One region of the Brevundimonas sp. AVps7 genome, then DNA from elsewhere that is predicted to be linked to it. Evidence: predicted binding sites of a transcription regulator. Region 1 holds the regulator's gene; the other holds the start of a gene.

The links. Region 1 encodes LexA, which represses DNA repair genes until DNA is damaged. Its sites were predicted from a motif close to ATGTTCNCNANNTGTTCT; they were not measured.
Region 2: the regulator LexA is predicted to act here: its motif matches at 5,173-5,190, upstream of ACW17Y_RS01895 (ImuA family protein).

Annotation. Positions count from the first base shown of each region.
Region 1 is NZ_CM178742.1:1,592,057-1,599,901, reverse strand. Features, by position in the region: gene trpE (anthranilate synthase component I) at 1-1,343, shown strand, start outside; gene ACW17Y_RS07855 (peptidoglycan-binding protein) at 1,340-1,537, opposite strand; gene ACW17Y_RS07850 (anthranilate synthase component II) at 1,646-2,236, shown strand; gene trpD (anthranilate phosphoribosyltransferase) at 2,241-3,281, shown strand; gene trpC (indole-3-glycerol phosphate synthase TrpC) at 3,278-4,066, shown strand; gene lexA (transcriptional repressor LexA) at 4,305-4,997, shown strand; gene ACW17Y_RS07830 (ComEC/Rec2 family competence protein) at 4,978-7,167, opposite strand; gene gltX (glutamate--tRNA ligase) at 7,166-7,845, shown strand, end outside.
Region 2 is NZ_CM178742.1:362,807-370,651, forward strand. Features, by position in the region: gene aroA (3-phosphoshikimate 1-carboxyvinyltransferase) at 1-44, shown strand, start outside; gene ACW17Y_RS01865 (hypothetical protein) at 92-340, shown strand; gene cmk ((d)CMP kinase) at 337-987, shown strand; gene rpsA (30S ribosomal protein S1) at 1,146-2,849, shown strand; gene ACW17Y_RS01880 (integration host factor subunit beta) at 3,152-3,442, shown strand; gene mscL (large-conductance mechanosensitive channel protein MscL) at 3,491-3,910, shown strand; gene ACW17Y_RS01890 (N-acetyltransferase) at 3,916-5,034, opposite strand; gene ACW17Y_RS01895 (ImuA family protein) at 5,206-5,868, shown strand; gene ACW17Y_RS01900 (Y-family DNA polymerase) at 5,789-7,381, shown strand; gene ACW17Y_RS01905 (error-prone DNA polymerase) at 7,378-7,845, shown strand, end outside.

The DNA.
Region 1 (7,845 bases):
GCTATTCGATCATAACGCTGGAGCCCGACGTGGTCTGGCGCTGCCGCGACGGCGTCGCCTCGATCGCGCGCGGACCGGATGTGGCGGCGAAGCGCTATTCGACACAGGACGGCGGCGCGCTGGACTCCTTGCGCGCCCTGATCGCCGAGACCCGCTTCGACCTGCCCGAAGGCCTGCCGCCCATGGCCGCCGGCCTGTTCGGTGTCTTCGGCTACGACATGGTGCGCCTGCTGGAGCCGCTGGGCGCGCCCAATCCCGATCCGCTCGACCTGCCAGACGCCGTCCTGACCCGCCCGTCGGTCGTGGCCGTCTTCGACTCCGTGAAGCACGAGATCGTCGTCATGGCCCCGGTCTGGCCGGGCAAGGTCGATCCAGCGAAGGCCGTGACTGCGGCCGAGGCCCGTCTCGACGACTTCGAAGCCCGTCTGCGTCGCCCGCTCGTGGCCCGTGGCGCGGCCGCGCCGGCCGCCAGCCTCGACTTCCGCTCGCCTGTGAACGCAGCCGGCTATGGCGACCTCGTCGCAGCCGCCAAGGGCTATATCGCCGCCGGGGATATCTTCCAGGTCGTCCTCAGCCATCGCTTCCGCGCGCCGTGGTCGGGCGATCCGTTCGCCTTCTACCGCTCGCTGCGCCGCCAGAACCCCTCGCCCTATCTGTATTTCCTCAACTTCGACGACTTCCAGCTGGCCGGCTCCAGCCCGGAAATTCTCGTCCGGCTCAAGGACGGCGGCGTCACAATTCGACCGCTGGCCGGCACCCGTGGACGCGGCGCCACGCCCGAAGCGGACAAGGCGCTGGAGGCCGAACTTCTGGCCGATCCCAAGGAGCGGGCCGAGCACCTGATGCTGCTCGACCTGGGCCGCAACGACGTGGGCCGTGTCGCTGCGCCGGGCACGGTCAGGGTGACCGAGAGCTTCGTCGTCGAACGCTACAGCCAGGTCATGCACATCGTCTCCAACGTCGAGGGCCGGGCCCACCCTGACATCGACGCCGTCGACGCCCTGCTGGCCGCCCTGCCCGCCGGCACCCTGTCCGGCGCGCCCAAGGTCCGGGCCATGGAGATCATCGACGAGCTGGAGACCGAGAAGCGCGGCGTCGGCTATGGCGGCGGCGTCGGCTATATCTCGGCGGGCGGAGAGGCGGACATCTGCATCGTCCTGCGCACCGCCATGTTCGCCGACGGCCAGGTCTTCGTTCAGGCCGGCGCCGGCGTCGTCGCCGACAGCGACCCCGCCGCCGAGTTCGCCGAGACCGAGGCCAAGGCCCGCGCTCCCATGCGCGCCGCCGAGGACGCCTGGCGTTTCGAACTGGGCGCGCCGCTCAATACGGCCGGCGAAATCTAGAAGGTCTGGCTGCTCGACGGCGGCGGCCCATCCTCAATGGCCACGCCCGGCCCCAGGATCATGACGCCCGCCAGCAGCACGGCCGCACAGGCCGCCAGGCTGGCGGCGGCCAGCGTCCCCATGACGCCGTTGCGCGCCTCAGGCTCGGTCAGCGCCAGGCGGGCGGCGTCGATCTGGACCTGGGTGTCGCTCATGGGATCGTCGGCTCCGATGGAAGCCCCGATTTCCCCCTGAGTTGGTTAACGATCGGTGTTCGTGAGCGTTCGCTTGGCGGCGCGATCCACAGCCTCTAGAAGCGCCGGATGATCCTCGTCGTCGATAACTACGACAGCTTTACCTACAACCTCGTCCACTACCTCGCGGAGCTGGGCGCGACGACTCATGTCGTGCGCAACGACGACCTGACGACCGAGGAGGCCTGGGCGCTGAAGCCCGAGGCCGTCCTGCTGTCCCCCGGCCCCTGCGCCCCGGATCAGGCCGGTATCTGCCTTCCCCTGATCGACACCGCGCCGCTGGACATGCCGATCCTGGGCGTCTGCCTGGGCCATCAGGCGATCGGCCAGGCGATGGGCGGCCACGTCATCCGCGCCAAGGCCCTGATGCACGGCAAGACCTCGCCGATCCTGCATGAGGGCAAGGGTATGTTCGCCGGCCTGCCCTCGCCCTTCACCGCGACCCGCTACCACTCGCTCGCCGTCCAGCGCGAAACCCTGCCCAACACCCTCAACGTCACGGCCTGGACCGAGGACGGCGAGATCATGGGCTTCCAGCACCACGAGCGGCCGATCCACGGGGTTCAGTTCCACCCCGAATCCATCGCCACCGAACACGGCCACGAGATGCTGGCCAACTTCCTCGACCAGGCGGGCGTCAAGCGTCTGGCGATGGTCTGAGCCCATGGCGGAGGGTGGTTTCAAGCCGCTGCTGGCCAAGCTGGTCGACGGCCGGACGCTGAGCTCGGAAGAGGCGGGCGATTTCTTCGCCGCCTGTCTGCGCGGCGAGCCGACCCCGGCCCAGGTCGCCGCCGCCGTCACGGCGCTGCGGATGCGGGGCGAAACGGTCGACGAGATCGCCGCCTTCGCCCAGGCGATGCGCAACGCCGCCATGACGCTGGACCACCCCTATGACGTCATCGATACCTGCGGCACGGGCGGCGACGGCGCCCACACCTTCAACATCTCGACGGCGGCGGCCCTGGTGCTGGCCGGGGCGGGCGTGAAGGTCGCCAAACATGGCAACCGGGCCATGAGCTCGAAATCCGGATCGTCTGACGTGCTCAGCGTGCTCGGCGTCGACCTGACCGCCGGCCTCGCTCAACAGCGTCAGGCGCTGGACGAGGCCGGCATCGCCTTCCTGTTCGCGCCCGCTTACCACGGCGCCATGCGTCACGTCGGACCGGTCCGCGCCGAGATCGGATTCCGCACCGTCTTCAACCTGCTGGGGCCGCTTTCCAATCCCGCAGGCGCCAAACGTCAGATCATGGGCGTCTACGATCCGCGCCTGCTGGAACCGCTCGTCGAGGTGCTCGGCCGTCTCGGCGCCACCCGCGCCTGGACTGTTCATGGCCAGGGTCTCGACGAACTGACCACCACCGGCCCGACCGAGGTCGCGGAGTGGAAAGACGGCGCCGTCCGTCGCTTCACCGTCACGCCCGAGGACGCCGGCCTGCCCCGCGCCGACATCGAAACCCTGCGCGGCGGCGACGCCGAGACCAACGCCGCCGCTCTGACCGCCCTGCTGGCGGGAGAGGCCGGCCCCTATCGCGACATCGTTCTGCTGAACGCGGCCGCCGCCCTGATCGTCGCGGACAAGGCGCCTGACCTGAAATCCGGCGTGGCCCTCGCCGCCACCGCCATCGACGAGGGCAAGGCGGCCCGGGCGCTCGCCGATCTGGCCCGCATCACCTCGACCCCGGCGCCGATCGAAGACCCCGCATGACCGACGTTCTGGACCGGATCGCCGCCTACAAGCGCGAGGACGTCGCCGCCCGCAAGGCCGCCACGTCCCAGGCCGAGGTCGAATCCCTGGCCCTGATCGCCGGCATGCCGCGCGGCTTCCGCAGCGCGCTCGAACGCCGCGCCGAACCCGGTCGGCCCGCCCTGATCGCCGAAATCAAGAAGGCCAGCCCCTCCAAGGGCCTGATCCGGCCCGACTTCGACCCGCCGGCGCTCGCGCAAGCCTACGAAGCCGGCGGCGCCGCCTGTCTGTCGATCCTGACCGACGGCCCCAGCTTCCAGGGCGCCGACGACTATCTGGTGCAGGCTCGGGCCGCCGTCGCCCTGCCCTGCCTGCGCAAGGACTTCCTCGTCGATCCGTGGCAGGTGGCCGAGAGCCGGGCCCTGGGCGCCGACTGTATTCTGATCATCCTGGCCATGATCGACGACGTCCTGGCCGACGAGCTTCTGTCCGAGGCCCGGCGCTTCGGCATGGACGCCCTGATCGAGACCCACGACGAGGACGAGATGGCCCGCGCCGCCGACCTCGGCGGGGATCTGGTGGGTATCAACAACCGCTCGCTGCGGACCTTCGACGTCGACCTTGGGGCCACAGCCCGCCTCGCTCCCCTGTCGCCAAAGGGGTCGCTGCTGGTCGCCGAGAGCGGGATCTTCAGCCCGGCGGACGTCGCGGAGGTCTGCGGTGCGGGCGCCTCGGCCATCCTCGTCGGCGAGAGCCTGATGCGTCAGGCGAACGTGACGGCCGCGACTCAAGCTCTGCTCGCCTAGGTCTTCCCTCTCCCGTTGGGAGAAGGTGGTTCGCGAAGCGAGACGGATGAGGGTCGGACCTCACCGGTGGCGCACGACCCTCACCCTTTCGCGCAAGACCGATCGCCCTGCGCTCGGGCGCTCAAGCCCTCTCCCACCGGGAGAGGGTATTCGCCTCTGCCGTTAAGTTGACATTAGGCAAGAACACTTACAGAACATCGGCAACGGTTCACGACTTGTTCTGAAGGCGATTCCCACCATGCTGACCCGCAAGCAGCACGAACTCCTGATGTTCATCCACGAACGCATCAAGGAGACCGGTGTCTCCCCCTCCTTCGACGAGATGAAGGAGGCCCTGGATCTGGCGTCCAAATCGGGTATCCACCGGCTGATCACGGCGCTGGAGGAACGCGGCTTCATCCGCCGCCTCGCCCACCGCGCCCGCGCCCTTGAGGTGACCAAGCTCCCGGAACAGGCGACGGCCGGGGCCGTCCGTGGCCGCGCGGGCTTCACTCCGGCGGTCATCGAGGGCGGCGGACGCCCGGCCTCCGCCGAGCCCGCCAACGACACGCGCGAACTGGTTCTGGTCGGCAAGATCGCCGCCGGCGTGCCCATCGCCGCCCTGCAACAGGACCACGGCCGCTATCAGGTGCCCGAATCCATGCTGGGCGCCGGCGAGCACTACATGCTGGAGATCGAGGGCGACTCGATGATCGAGGCCGGCATCCTCAACGGCGATCTCGTGGTCATCAAACGCGTCGATACCGCCTCCTCGGGCGAGATCGTCGTGGCCTTGGTGGAAGGTGAAGAGGCGACCCTCAAGCGCCTGCGCAAGAAGGGTAATTCCATCGCCCTGGAACCCGCCAACCGCAGCTATGAGACCCGCATCTTCGGCCCCGACCAGGTCGAGGTTCAGGGCAAGCTGGTCGGCCTTATCCGCCAGTATCACTAGGGCCCGCGTCCGCCGCGTCGGTGTCCCCGATGCGGCTCCACGGCCGGTCGCCGCGCACATCGGCGGCCCAGACCGCGCGCCAGCTTTGAGCGGTGCGCCACAGCTCGACCGAGCCGCCCTTCTGATAGTCCAGCCCGTCGAGCACCAGCTTGCCCTCGCAAGCCGGCGGCACGGCGGAGACCACAGCCCGCACGCTGACCAGCGGCGCAGACGCACAGAGCGCAGCCAGCTGTTCACCGTCAGGCGCGGCCTTTCCCCACCACAGGGCGACCGGGCCAGACGCTGCGCCGGCCGGTGCACAGCTTGATCTCAGACAGGCCCAACCCTCGTCCGGCCGAGGCGCCAGTGTCAGCCCGCGCCGCCGCGACCACAGGTCCGCCGCGAACTGCCGCACGCCGGGCCTGACCACAACGGCCGCGTCCGCCTCGCTGAACGCCGCATTCGTCCCGCCGTCCCCGATCCACACGGTCGGCGTCGGCGCGCGCGGCCATAAGAGGACCGCACAGGCGAACGGGAGGCCCAGCCACCTCAGTTGCCCCTGCCACAGGCACAGGAACAGCACGCCCAGAAACGAGATCGGCAGGACATAATCGGGTGCGCTCGCGATCGTCCTGACGGCACCGGGCAGCCCCGCCGTCCAGTGGCCGATGGTCAGCATCAGATCGACGCCCTTGCCCGCCACCCACAGGAACGGCCCGCCCAGTCCGACCGGCTCCAGCAGCGCGCCCAGCGCCAGCGCCGGCATCATCACGAAGTCCGCGATGGGCGAGGTCGTCAGGTTCGCCAGCAGCCCGTACATGGCCGCCCGGTTGAAATGCTGGACTGCGAACGGCCCCGTCGCCGCCCCCGCCACCAGACTGGCCGTCACGGCCACCAGCAGCCAGTGTCGCGCCGACTGGAATGCCGCGATGGGCCATGGGACCGACAACTCCCGCGTCCGGGGCGGCCAGGCTTCCGACAGGGCCACCAGCGCCGCTGTCGCCGCGAACGACATCTGGAACCCCGGCGTCACAATGGCCTCGGGCTGCAGGATCAGCACCGCCATGGCCGCCACCGCCAGCGCGTGCATGGTGATCGCGGGCCGATCCAGCAGGATCGCCGCGAACGCCACCGACGCCGTGATCGCAGCCCGCTGCGCCGGCGCCGGAGCGCCCGACAGCACCAGATAGCTCCACACGGCGACCAGCCCGACGACGGCCGCAACCTTCTTGCCGGACACCCTGAGCGCCAGCCACGGCCAGGCCGCGACGCCCACTCGAACCAGGAAGAAGGCGAACCCGCCGACGATGGCCATGTGCAGACCCGAGATCGACAGGATGTGCGCCAGGCCGGAATCGCGCATGGCGTCGAGATCCTCGCGCGCGATCCAGGTTTCGTGCCCCGTGGTCATGGCGGCGGCGATGCCGCCCGTCCGTTCGCCCAGCCGGCCGACGATCCGCTGCGCAAGGGCGAACCGCGCGCCGTTCACCGCCATCGCCAGACGCAGCCGCCACGGGGGCGGCGCCCGATAGGCCTGCCGGGTCTCACCGAGTGCGAAGGCCGTGCCGCCCAACCCTTGAAAGTAGGCGTTGCGCCCGAAGTCATAGGCGCCCGGACTGGCCGGGGGCGGCGGCGGATTCAGGATGGCGAACAACCGGATCGCCTCGCCCGGCGTCGGCGGTTCGCCTCGCACGGTGGCCCGCAGCCGGATGGGCGTCGCCTCGGGTTCCAGCCCCCGGACCTGCACGGGCGCAAGGACGATCCGGTGCCCCCGATCGCCGGGGCTGTCGACATCGACGACCCAGCCCTCGACCACGGTCGGCTCGGCCATGGCCGGCGCGATAGGCGCCGCAACCCGCTCCGCCCTCAGCTTCGCGCCCGCCAGTCCAAGGAACAGGCAAGCGACCAGCATCAGCGGCAGGGTGACCACGCGCCCCTGCCCCTGCATCCGCGCGCCGAGCCACAGCAGCGTCGCCAGCAAGGCCACAACGGCCAGCGGCCACAGCGGCGGCTCGGACCTCAGGGCGAAATAGATCGCCGCCCCGCCGCCGAAGGCCACCGGCGCCCACAGCCGCCAGCGCATCGTCTGGGCCAGCACCTCGTGCCAGGCCCAGGCACGAACACGCGCCGACAGGCTGGGCTTTGCCGCGTCGGGGGGTATAAGGGCGGCCCGTTCGGACCCCTCTCCCATGCCCATAGATTCCTCCCCCCAGGTCGTCACCCGTTTCGCACCCTCGCCCACCGGCTACCTCCACATAGGAGGCGCGAGAACGGCGTTGTTCAACTACCTTTACGCGAAAGGTCGCGGCGGCAAGTTCCTGGTCCGTATCGAGGACACCGACCGCGAGCGCTCGACCGACGACGCCGTCAAGGCCATCTTCGACGGCCTGAGCTGGCTCGAACTGTTCGCCGACGAGGAACCCGTCTTCCAGCACGCCCAGGCCGACCGGCACCGGGAGGTCGTGGACCAGCTGCTGGAACTCGGCGCAGCCTACCGCGACTTCACCTCGGCCGAGGAAACCGGCCGCCTGCGCGACGAGGCCAAGGCCGACCGCCGCACCTTCGAATCGCCGTGGCGCGACCGCACGCCGACCGTCGACGATCTGAGCCAGCCGCACGTCGTGCGCTTCCGCCGGCCGCTGCCCGGCCGTGTCGTCGTGGCCGACGCGGTCCAGGGCGAGGTCAACTGGGGCAATGAGGATCTCGACGACCTGGTCCTGCTGCGTTCCGACGGGGCCCCGACCTACAATCTGGCCGTGGTCGTCGACGACCACGACATGGGCGTGACCCACGTCATTCGCGGCGACGACCATCTGAACAACGCCGCGCGCCAGTCGCTGATCTATGACGCCCTCGGCTGGACCCGGCC
Region 2 (7,845 bases), 1.2 Mb from region 1:
GCTTTGTCGAGATGATGCAGGGGCTGGGCGGTAGCGTCGGGTGAGGATCCCGATCGAGCGCGGAGAAGAGGGCGATCCTGCACGGCTCGTCATGGGTCTGATCCTGACGCCCATTTTGGGTTGGTGGTTTTGGGCCGTGCACGCGGCGGGCACGATCTCCGTTCGAGCCGGGCCCCGGGGCTCGAAGAGCACATTTGTCGCTGATCGCCTGACCGATCCGGACCAGTTCAATGCCGCCCTGGCCTTCATCGGCCTGTTGTTCCTTGTGTCGCTGGCTGCCTTGCTTTCCGCCGCATGGGACCTTGTCGCAGCCGCCCGACGTGATAGCGGTCTGGGGTGAACACGCCGTTCGTCATCGCCGTCGATGGGCCCGCCGCCTCGGGCAAGGGCACGATCGCCTCGCGCCTGGCCCGCGAGTACGGCCTGCCGTTCCTCGATACGGGGCTGCTGTACCGCGCCGTCGGCCTCGATGTCCTGACCGGTGGCGGAGACCTCGGCGACGCCGAGGCGGCGGAAGCGGCGGCCCGCGCCCTCGATACGGACAGGCTTTCCGATGACGCAGCCCTGACCAGCGGCGACGCCGGCGAGGCGGCCAGCCGCGTCGCGGGCTTCCCCGGCGTCCGTGCGGCCCTGCTGGACCTGCAACAGGCCTTCGCGCGTCAGGCGGGCGGGGCTGTGCTGGACGGGCGCGATATCGGCACCGTTATCGCCCCGGACGCCCCGGCCAAGCTGTTCGTCACCGCCACGCCCGAGACCCGCGCGCGCCGCCGCTGGCTGCAGCTGACCGGTCGCGGCGATCCAATCACCTACGAGGCCATGCTGGCCGATATCCAGCGCCGCGACGAGCGCGACGCCGGTCGCGGCTCGGCCCCCATGGTCCAGGCCGACGACGCCGTCTTGCTGGATACGACCGATATGGATATAGAGGCCGCCTTCGATGCGGCCCGCCGTATCGTCGAGGCGGCGCGAGCGAAACACGGCCTTTAGGTCGGTTCCGCAAATCCAGCGCTCCGTCCTCGGCTTCCGCGGGCGCTCTGGTTCAGCTGAGCCTCGCGTCCCACGACCGACTATCCCAATCCCGACTTCCACCTCGCGCGGGGCCGTCCGGCCACGCGCCACAGCCCTATCGGAAACACCAGAGCTTCATGTCTGATACTCTCAACCCCACCCGCGACGACTTCTCCGCCCTGCTCGACGAGCAGTTGCAAGGCCGCGACCTCGGCGAAGGCCAGGTCGTTCACGGCCGCGTCGTCGGCATCGAAAAAGACATCATCATCATCGACGTCGGTCTGAAGACCGAAGGCCGCATCCCCGCCCGCGAGTTCGGTCAGGGCGAAGGCGCCGTCATCCCGAAGGTCGGCGATGACGTCGAAGTCTACCTGGAGCGCGTCGAGAACGCCCTGGGCGAGGCCGTCATCAGCCGCGACAAGGCTCGCCGCGAAGAAGCCTGGACCCGTCTGGAAGTCGTCTTCGCCGAAGGTCACCCGGTCAACGGCGCCATCGTCGGTCGCGTCAAGGGCGGCTTCACCGTCGACCTGGGCGGCGCCTCGGCCTTCCTGCCGGGCTCGCAGGTCGACATCCGCCCCGTGCGCGACGTCGGCCCGCTGATGGGCAAGGAACAACCGTTCCAGATCCTCAAGATGGACCGCCCGCGCGGCAACATCGTCGTCTCGCGTCGTGCGATCCTGGAAGAAGCCCGCGCCGAACAGCGCACGGAGCTGGTCGGCCAGCTGCAAGAGGGTGAAGTCCGCGACGGCGTCGTCAAGAACATCACCGACTACGGCGCGTTCGTGGACCTGGGCGGCATCGACGGCCTGCTGCACGTCACCGACATGAGCTGGAAGCGCGTCTCCCACCCGTCGCAGGTGCTCGCCGTCGGCGACACCGTCCAGGTGCAGATCGTCAAGATCAACCCGGACACCCAGCGCATCTCGCTGGGCATGAAGCAGCTGCAGTCCGATCCTTGGGACGGCGTCGAAGCCAAATACCCGCCGGGCGCCAAATACACGGGCCGCATCACCAACATCACCGACTACGGCGCGTTTGTTGAGCTGGAAGCCGGCGTTGAGGGCCTGGTCCACGTCTCGGAAATGTCCTGGACCAAGAAGAACGTCCACCCCGGCAAGATCGTCTCGACCTCGCAGGAAGTCGACGTCGTGGTTCTGGATGTCGACGCCTCCAAGCGCCGCATCTCGCTGGGCCTGAAGCAGGCCCAGGACAATCCCTGGGATGCGTTCGTCGCCGCCAACCCGATCGGCTCGACCGTCGAGGGCGAAGTCAAGAACGCCACCGAGTTCGGCCTGTTCATCGGCCTGGACAACGACATCGACGGCATGGTGCACCTGTCCGACCTCGACTGGTCGGTCTCGGGTGAAGAAGCCATCCAGCGCTACCGCAAGGGCGAGATGGTCAAGGCCAAGGTCCTGGACGTCGACGTCGAGAAGGAACGCGTCTCGCTCGGCATCAAGCAACTGGGCGGCGATCCTGTCGGCGACGGCGACACCTACAAGAAGGGCCAGACCGTCACCCTGACCGTCACGTCCATCGAGTCGGGCGGCATCGAAGTGAAGTTCGGCGAAGACGACGCGCCGGTCACCTCCTTCGTGCGCAAGTCGGACATCAGCCGCGACCGCAACGAGCAGCGCCCTGAGCGTTACGCCGTCGGCGACCGCGTCGACGCCCAGATCACGGGCATCGACAAGGCCACCCGTCGCGTCTCGGTCTCGATCAAGGCTCTGGAAATGGCCGACGAGAAGGAAGCCATCGATCAGTTCGGGTCCTCGGACTCGGGCGCCTCGCTGGGCGACATCCTCGGCGCGGCCCTGCGTGAGAAGGCCGGCAAGGAGTAATCCTTCCGGTCCACGGGCCTGGCCGAGCGCCAGGCTCCACAAATTGAGAAGGCGGCCGGAGTGATCCGGCCGCCTTTTTCATGCCTGGTCTGCGAATTGAAACGCCGATCTGCAAGCGGTTACAGCCAGCCGTGACGGGGTCGTCCGTGTACGGTTACCGACATTTAACGCACTTCCCTGACGGAAACTGACGATCAGGCCTTTTTCGCTCGCCGGGCGAAGGCTAGTGTGTGCTCGCAACCGGATTGAAGTTGCACCCATAATTGCCCCAGGTGGGGTGGGCAGGAAAGAGCGGGCCTGACATGATAAAGTCTGAGCTCATCGAGAAACTTGCGACGGAGAACACGCACCTGACCCATGCGGAGGTCGAGCGTGTGGTCAATGTCGTCCTCGGTCGTATGACCGAGGCCATGGCCGAGGGCGGCCGCGTCGAGCTGCGCGGCTTCGGCGCGTTTTCCGTGCGCGCGCGACCGGCGAGGGCCGGCCGCAATCCGCGCACCGGCGAGACCGTGGACGTGCCTGCCAAGTCGGTGCCGTTCTTCAAGAGCGGCAAGGAGCTGCGCGAGCGGCTGAATGCCTCCGGCGACGCCTGAACCCGTCAGGTTCCGATGCCTGACGCCAGAAAACTGAAGGGGGAAGCTGTGAGCCTGCTGACCGAGTTCAAGGAATTCGCCGCCCGCGGCAACGTCGTCGATCTGGCGGTGGGCGTCATCATCGGCGCCTCGTTCGGCAAGATCGTCACCAGCCTGGTCGAACAGGTGGTGATGCCGCCGATCGGCCTGCTGCTCGGCCGGGTCGATTTCTCCGAGCTCAAGTGGGTGCTGTCGCCTGAGGATCCGACGACGGAGGCGATCGAGGAGGTTGCCGTCCAGTACGGCGCCTTCATCAACACCCTGATCCAGTTCGTGATCGTGGCCTTCGTGGTCTTCCTGATGGTCAAGGGCATCAACCGCCTGCGCCGCGACCAGGCTGCCGCCCCGGCGCCCGAAGTTCCGCCCGCCCCGACGCCGACCGAGGCCCTTCTGGCCGAAATCCGCGACGAGCTGAAGGCGCGGCCCTAGCGTTCTCAGGCCGCGCGGCGCTCGGGCATGCTCACCGGCACTGGCCTCAGAGAGATCCCGTAGTCGCCGTCGAACGGTGTCGGAGCCCAGCTCTCGATGCCGGGCGTCTCGGGATCGAACTTCACGTGACAATGGCCCCAGCCGCCTTCGCGTCGGGCCGTATCCGCCAGCGGACCCATTCGGCGGAGCAGTTCCGGGCTGACCGTCTGTATACGGAGCTTCGCTGCGCCCAGCCGATGGGCGTTGGCCAGCAGGGCCTGAATCAAGGCGGGGATCGCGCGCGGTTCGTCTTCCAGCGCCACCAGATCGACGATCTCCAGCATCGGCGGTTCGATCGGATTGCCCTTGGACATCATCGCCATCGCATAGCCGCCGATGGTCTCGCCGCGATTGAAGGTCAGTAGCAGGGGACGGAGCGTCAGGTCGGGGTCGGCCAGCCGCCAGCGCAGTATAGCCGGACTACGGTCCGAGATCATCCGGCCCTCGCTCTTCAGCGCCTCCCAGAAGTCCGCATATCGCGACCGGTCGGCCAGATCGGTCAGGACCGCCACCCCCGTCGGCAGGTCGAGAGCCTCGGGATCCTGCAGGCGCGGATTCAGCAGCCGCTCATTTCGCGCTTCGGTCAGGCGTGGAACATGGCGATCGATCTCGCGCCAGAGCCGGCCCCCGGCGCAGGCCACGGCATCGACCCGCCAGGACAGTTTCACGTCATGGGTTTCGGGCGGCCAGGCGACCATGCCGTGTCGCTTGTAGAGCGGGCTGGACGTTGGATTGGCGTTGAAGGTGTAAAGGGCGAACATTCCGGACTGGCCGGTGAAGGTCGTCAGAAGCTTTCTGCTACGCCCCCTCGCCCGGGGCGTGACGATGATCGAGAAACCCGTCGCGCCATGGATCGTCCTGTCGCCGTGGTGGAAGCGCTGGACGAAATTGCCGGTGAATCCGCAAGGCTCGCCATCCTCCGCTTCCAGCAGCCAGCCGGCGGGCGCGGTCGTTTCCAGCCGCGCCGGATTGCTCGCCAGCCAGTCCCAGCCCGCCTCCGAGCGGGTGGGCCAGCCCACGAAGCGGTGCAGGGCGTTCGCGGCGCCGTGGTCATTGGCGTCGATGGGTCGAACCGAAAAGGTCATTCGTCAGGTTCCAAAGCGATACAGGGTCGCCCCTCGGTGCGCGCCCATGCACGAGACAGGCCAGAGGGATACACGCACAGATGGAATGATTGGAGTTTCCCCGCTTTGGAACGATTCCGGTTTGACTCCCGGGACGCCGGAACAAATAATGAACATGGAGTCTTTCCCGCCATGTCCGTCCATCCGCTGTCCGAGCCTGAAGCTGTCCCGCCGCCCCTTTCTTTTCTGTCGGAAGGGCTGGAGGAAGTCTGCGCGGGCGGCATCCGCGACATGGCGGCGGCCTTCGCCTTCAGCCTCGGTCGAGCGTCGCTGGACGCGGGGCGGGGCGTCGTGATGAGCGTGACCCAGGCCTGGCTTCACGAGAATGGCCGCCCCTACGGTCCCGGCCTGCAGGCCTTTCAGGCGCGCGAAGGCTTCGTCATGGTCGAGACCCGGACCGAGGCCCTGGCGCTCTGGGCCATGGAGCAGGCGTTGCGGTCCGGCGGCGCCGCCCTGGTGATCGGGACCGTCGACGGGGCCGAATTGGCCCAGACCCGGCGGCTGGAATTCGCCGCGCGCGACGGCGGCTGTTCCGGCCTTTTGCTCCGCGCCCGATCCGGCGACCTCAGCGCCGCGCGTCGGCGCTGGCGCATCACAACTTTTGCGAGCGATGGCGACGCCTTCGACGACCGCGCGACGGGCCGGATGACGATCCGTGCCGAAATGACCCGCAGCCGGACGGAACGGCCGGGCGTCTGGATGCTGGAGCAGGATGATGAGACGCATCGTCTCCGTCTGGCTGATCGACTGGCCGGTGACGGTCTGGGCCCGATCAGCCGGCCCCGATACGCCTGATCCGTTCGCGGCCGATGCTGGCCCCAAGGCCCTGATCCTGCGCACCGCGCGGGGCGCGATCATCCATGCCCTGAACCCCGCCGCCCGGGCCCTGAACCTGTCGCGCGGCCAGACCCAGGCCGACGCCCTGGCCATGATCCCGCATCTGGCCTGTCATCCCGCCGATCCCGCCGCCGACCTGCGCGCGCTGGAGGCCCTGGCCGTCTGGGGCGAGCGCTGGTCGCCGGCCGTCACCGTCGATCCGTCCGAGGGCGGGCTGGAGGGGCTGTTCCTCGACCTGACCGGGGCGACCCACCTGTTCGGCGGAGAGGACAAGGCCATCGCCCGCATCGAGCAGCGCCTGGCCGAGGCCGGGATCCGCGCCCGCGCCGCCATGGCCCCCGGCCCCGGCGCCGCCTGGGCCCTGGCGCGCTGGGCAAGCTCGGCGCGTATCGCCACCGACGCCGATGTGCGCGAGGCCCTGGCCCCGCTGCCGGTCGAGTCCCTGCGCATCGATGACGCCGCCCTGAAACAGACCCGACGCTTCGGGCTGAAACGGATCGGCGACCTCTACCCCATGCCGCGCGCCGGTCTCGCCCGCCGCTTCCGCGACGGGGCCGGGGTCGGTCTGGTTCGCCGACTGGATCAGGCCCTGGGCCTGACGGCGGAGGCCCTGATCCCCACCCGCGCCCCGCCCCGCTATCGCGGCTGGGAGGCCTATGCCGATCCCCTGACCGACACGGCGGGGATCGAGGCGCGCCTGCCGGGCCTGGCCGAAAGCCTTGCCCGCACGATGGAGGGCGACGGCCAGGGCGCCCGGGCCCTGACCCTGACCGCCTTCCGCGTCGACGGCCGGACCAGCGCGGTGTCCGTCCGCATGGGCCGCCCCCTCCGCGACGTTTCCATCTGGATGCGGCTGTTCCGCGAGACCGGGATCGAGCGCATCGACCCCGGCTTCGGCATCGACGCCCTGATGCTGACCGCCGACCTCGCCGAGCCCATGGTCGCGCTTCAGGTCGCCATGGGCGAGGAGCAACAGGCCCGCCACGCCGAAGGTCTGGCCGCCCTCATCGATCGCCTGTCGGCCCGTCTGGGCGAGGCCTCGGTCCGGGTCGCCGGGCCGGGCGGCAGCTGGATCCCCGAGCGCGCCGAACGCTGGCGTCCGGCATTGGCCAAGGCGCCCCCTCCGGTCGAAGGCCCGTCTGACCCGCGAAGGCCGCGACCGCTGCTCCTGCTCGATCCGCCCGAGCCGGTGGAGGCCACCGCCGACCTGCCCGACGGAACCCCGGCCCAGTTCATCTGGCGTCGCGTGCTGAGAAAAGTGTCCCGCGCCGAGGGACCAGAACGCCTGTCGCCGGAGTGGTGGCGGCCTCGCCCCGACGGACGTCTGGCCCGGACCCGCGACTACTACCGGATCGAGGATGACCAGGGCCTGCGCTACTGGCTGTTCCGCGAAGGCCTCTACGGTGCCGACTACACAGGCGCGAAGGACGAGCGCGCCCCGTCCTGGTGGATGCACGGGATGTTCCCGTGACCGCTCCGGCTCCGGCATGGAACGGTGAATACGCCGAGCTCGGCGCCCTGACCAACTTCAGCTTTCTGGAGGGCGCGTCCCATCCCGGCGAGATGATGATGCAGGCCAGGGCCCTGGGGCTCGCCGCCGTGGGCGTCGCCGACCGCAACACCCTGGCCGGCATGGTCCGGGCCCTGATGGGGGCGGAGGAGTTCGACATCCGTCTGGTCGTCGGGGTTCGGCTGGGCTTCCTCGACGGGACCGAGCTGATCGTCTTCCCCCGCGACCGCGCCGCCTACGGCCGTCTGTGCCGCCTGCTGACGCTCGGCAAGAGCGAGATCCTCGACGAGGCGCCGCCGCCGTCTGATCCTGAGCCTTCTCCCCATCCGCACCTCCGTCTGGTCGCGCCCGCCCGCGCGGAGGATGACGAGGCCGAGCCCGACCGCACCACCAAGGGCGAGACCCGCCTGACCTTCGAACAGGCC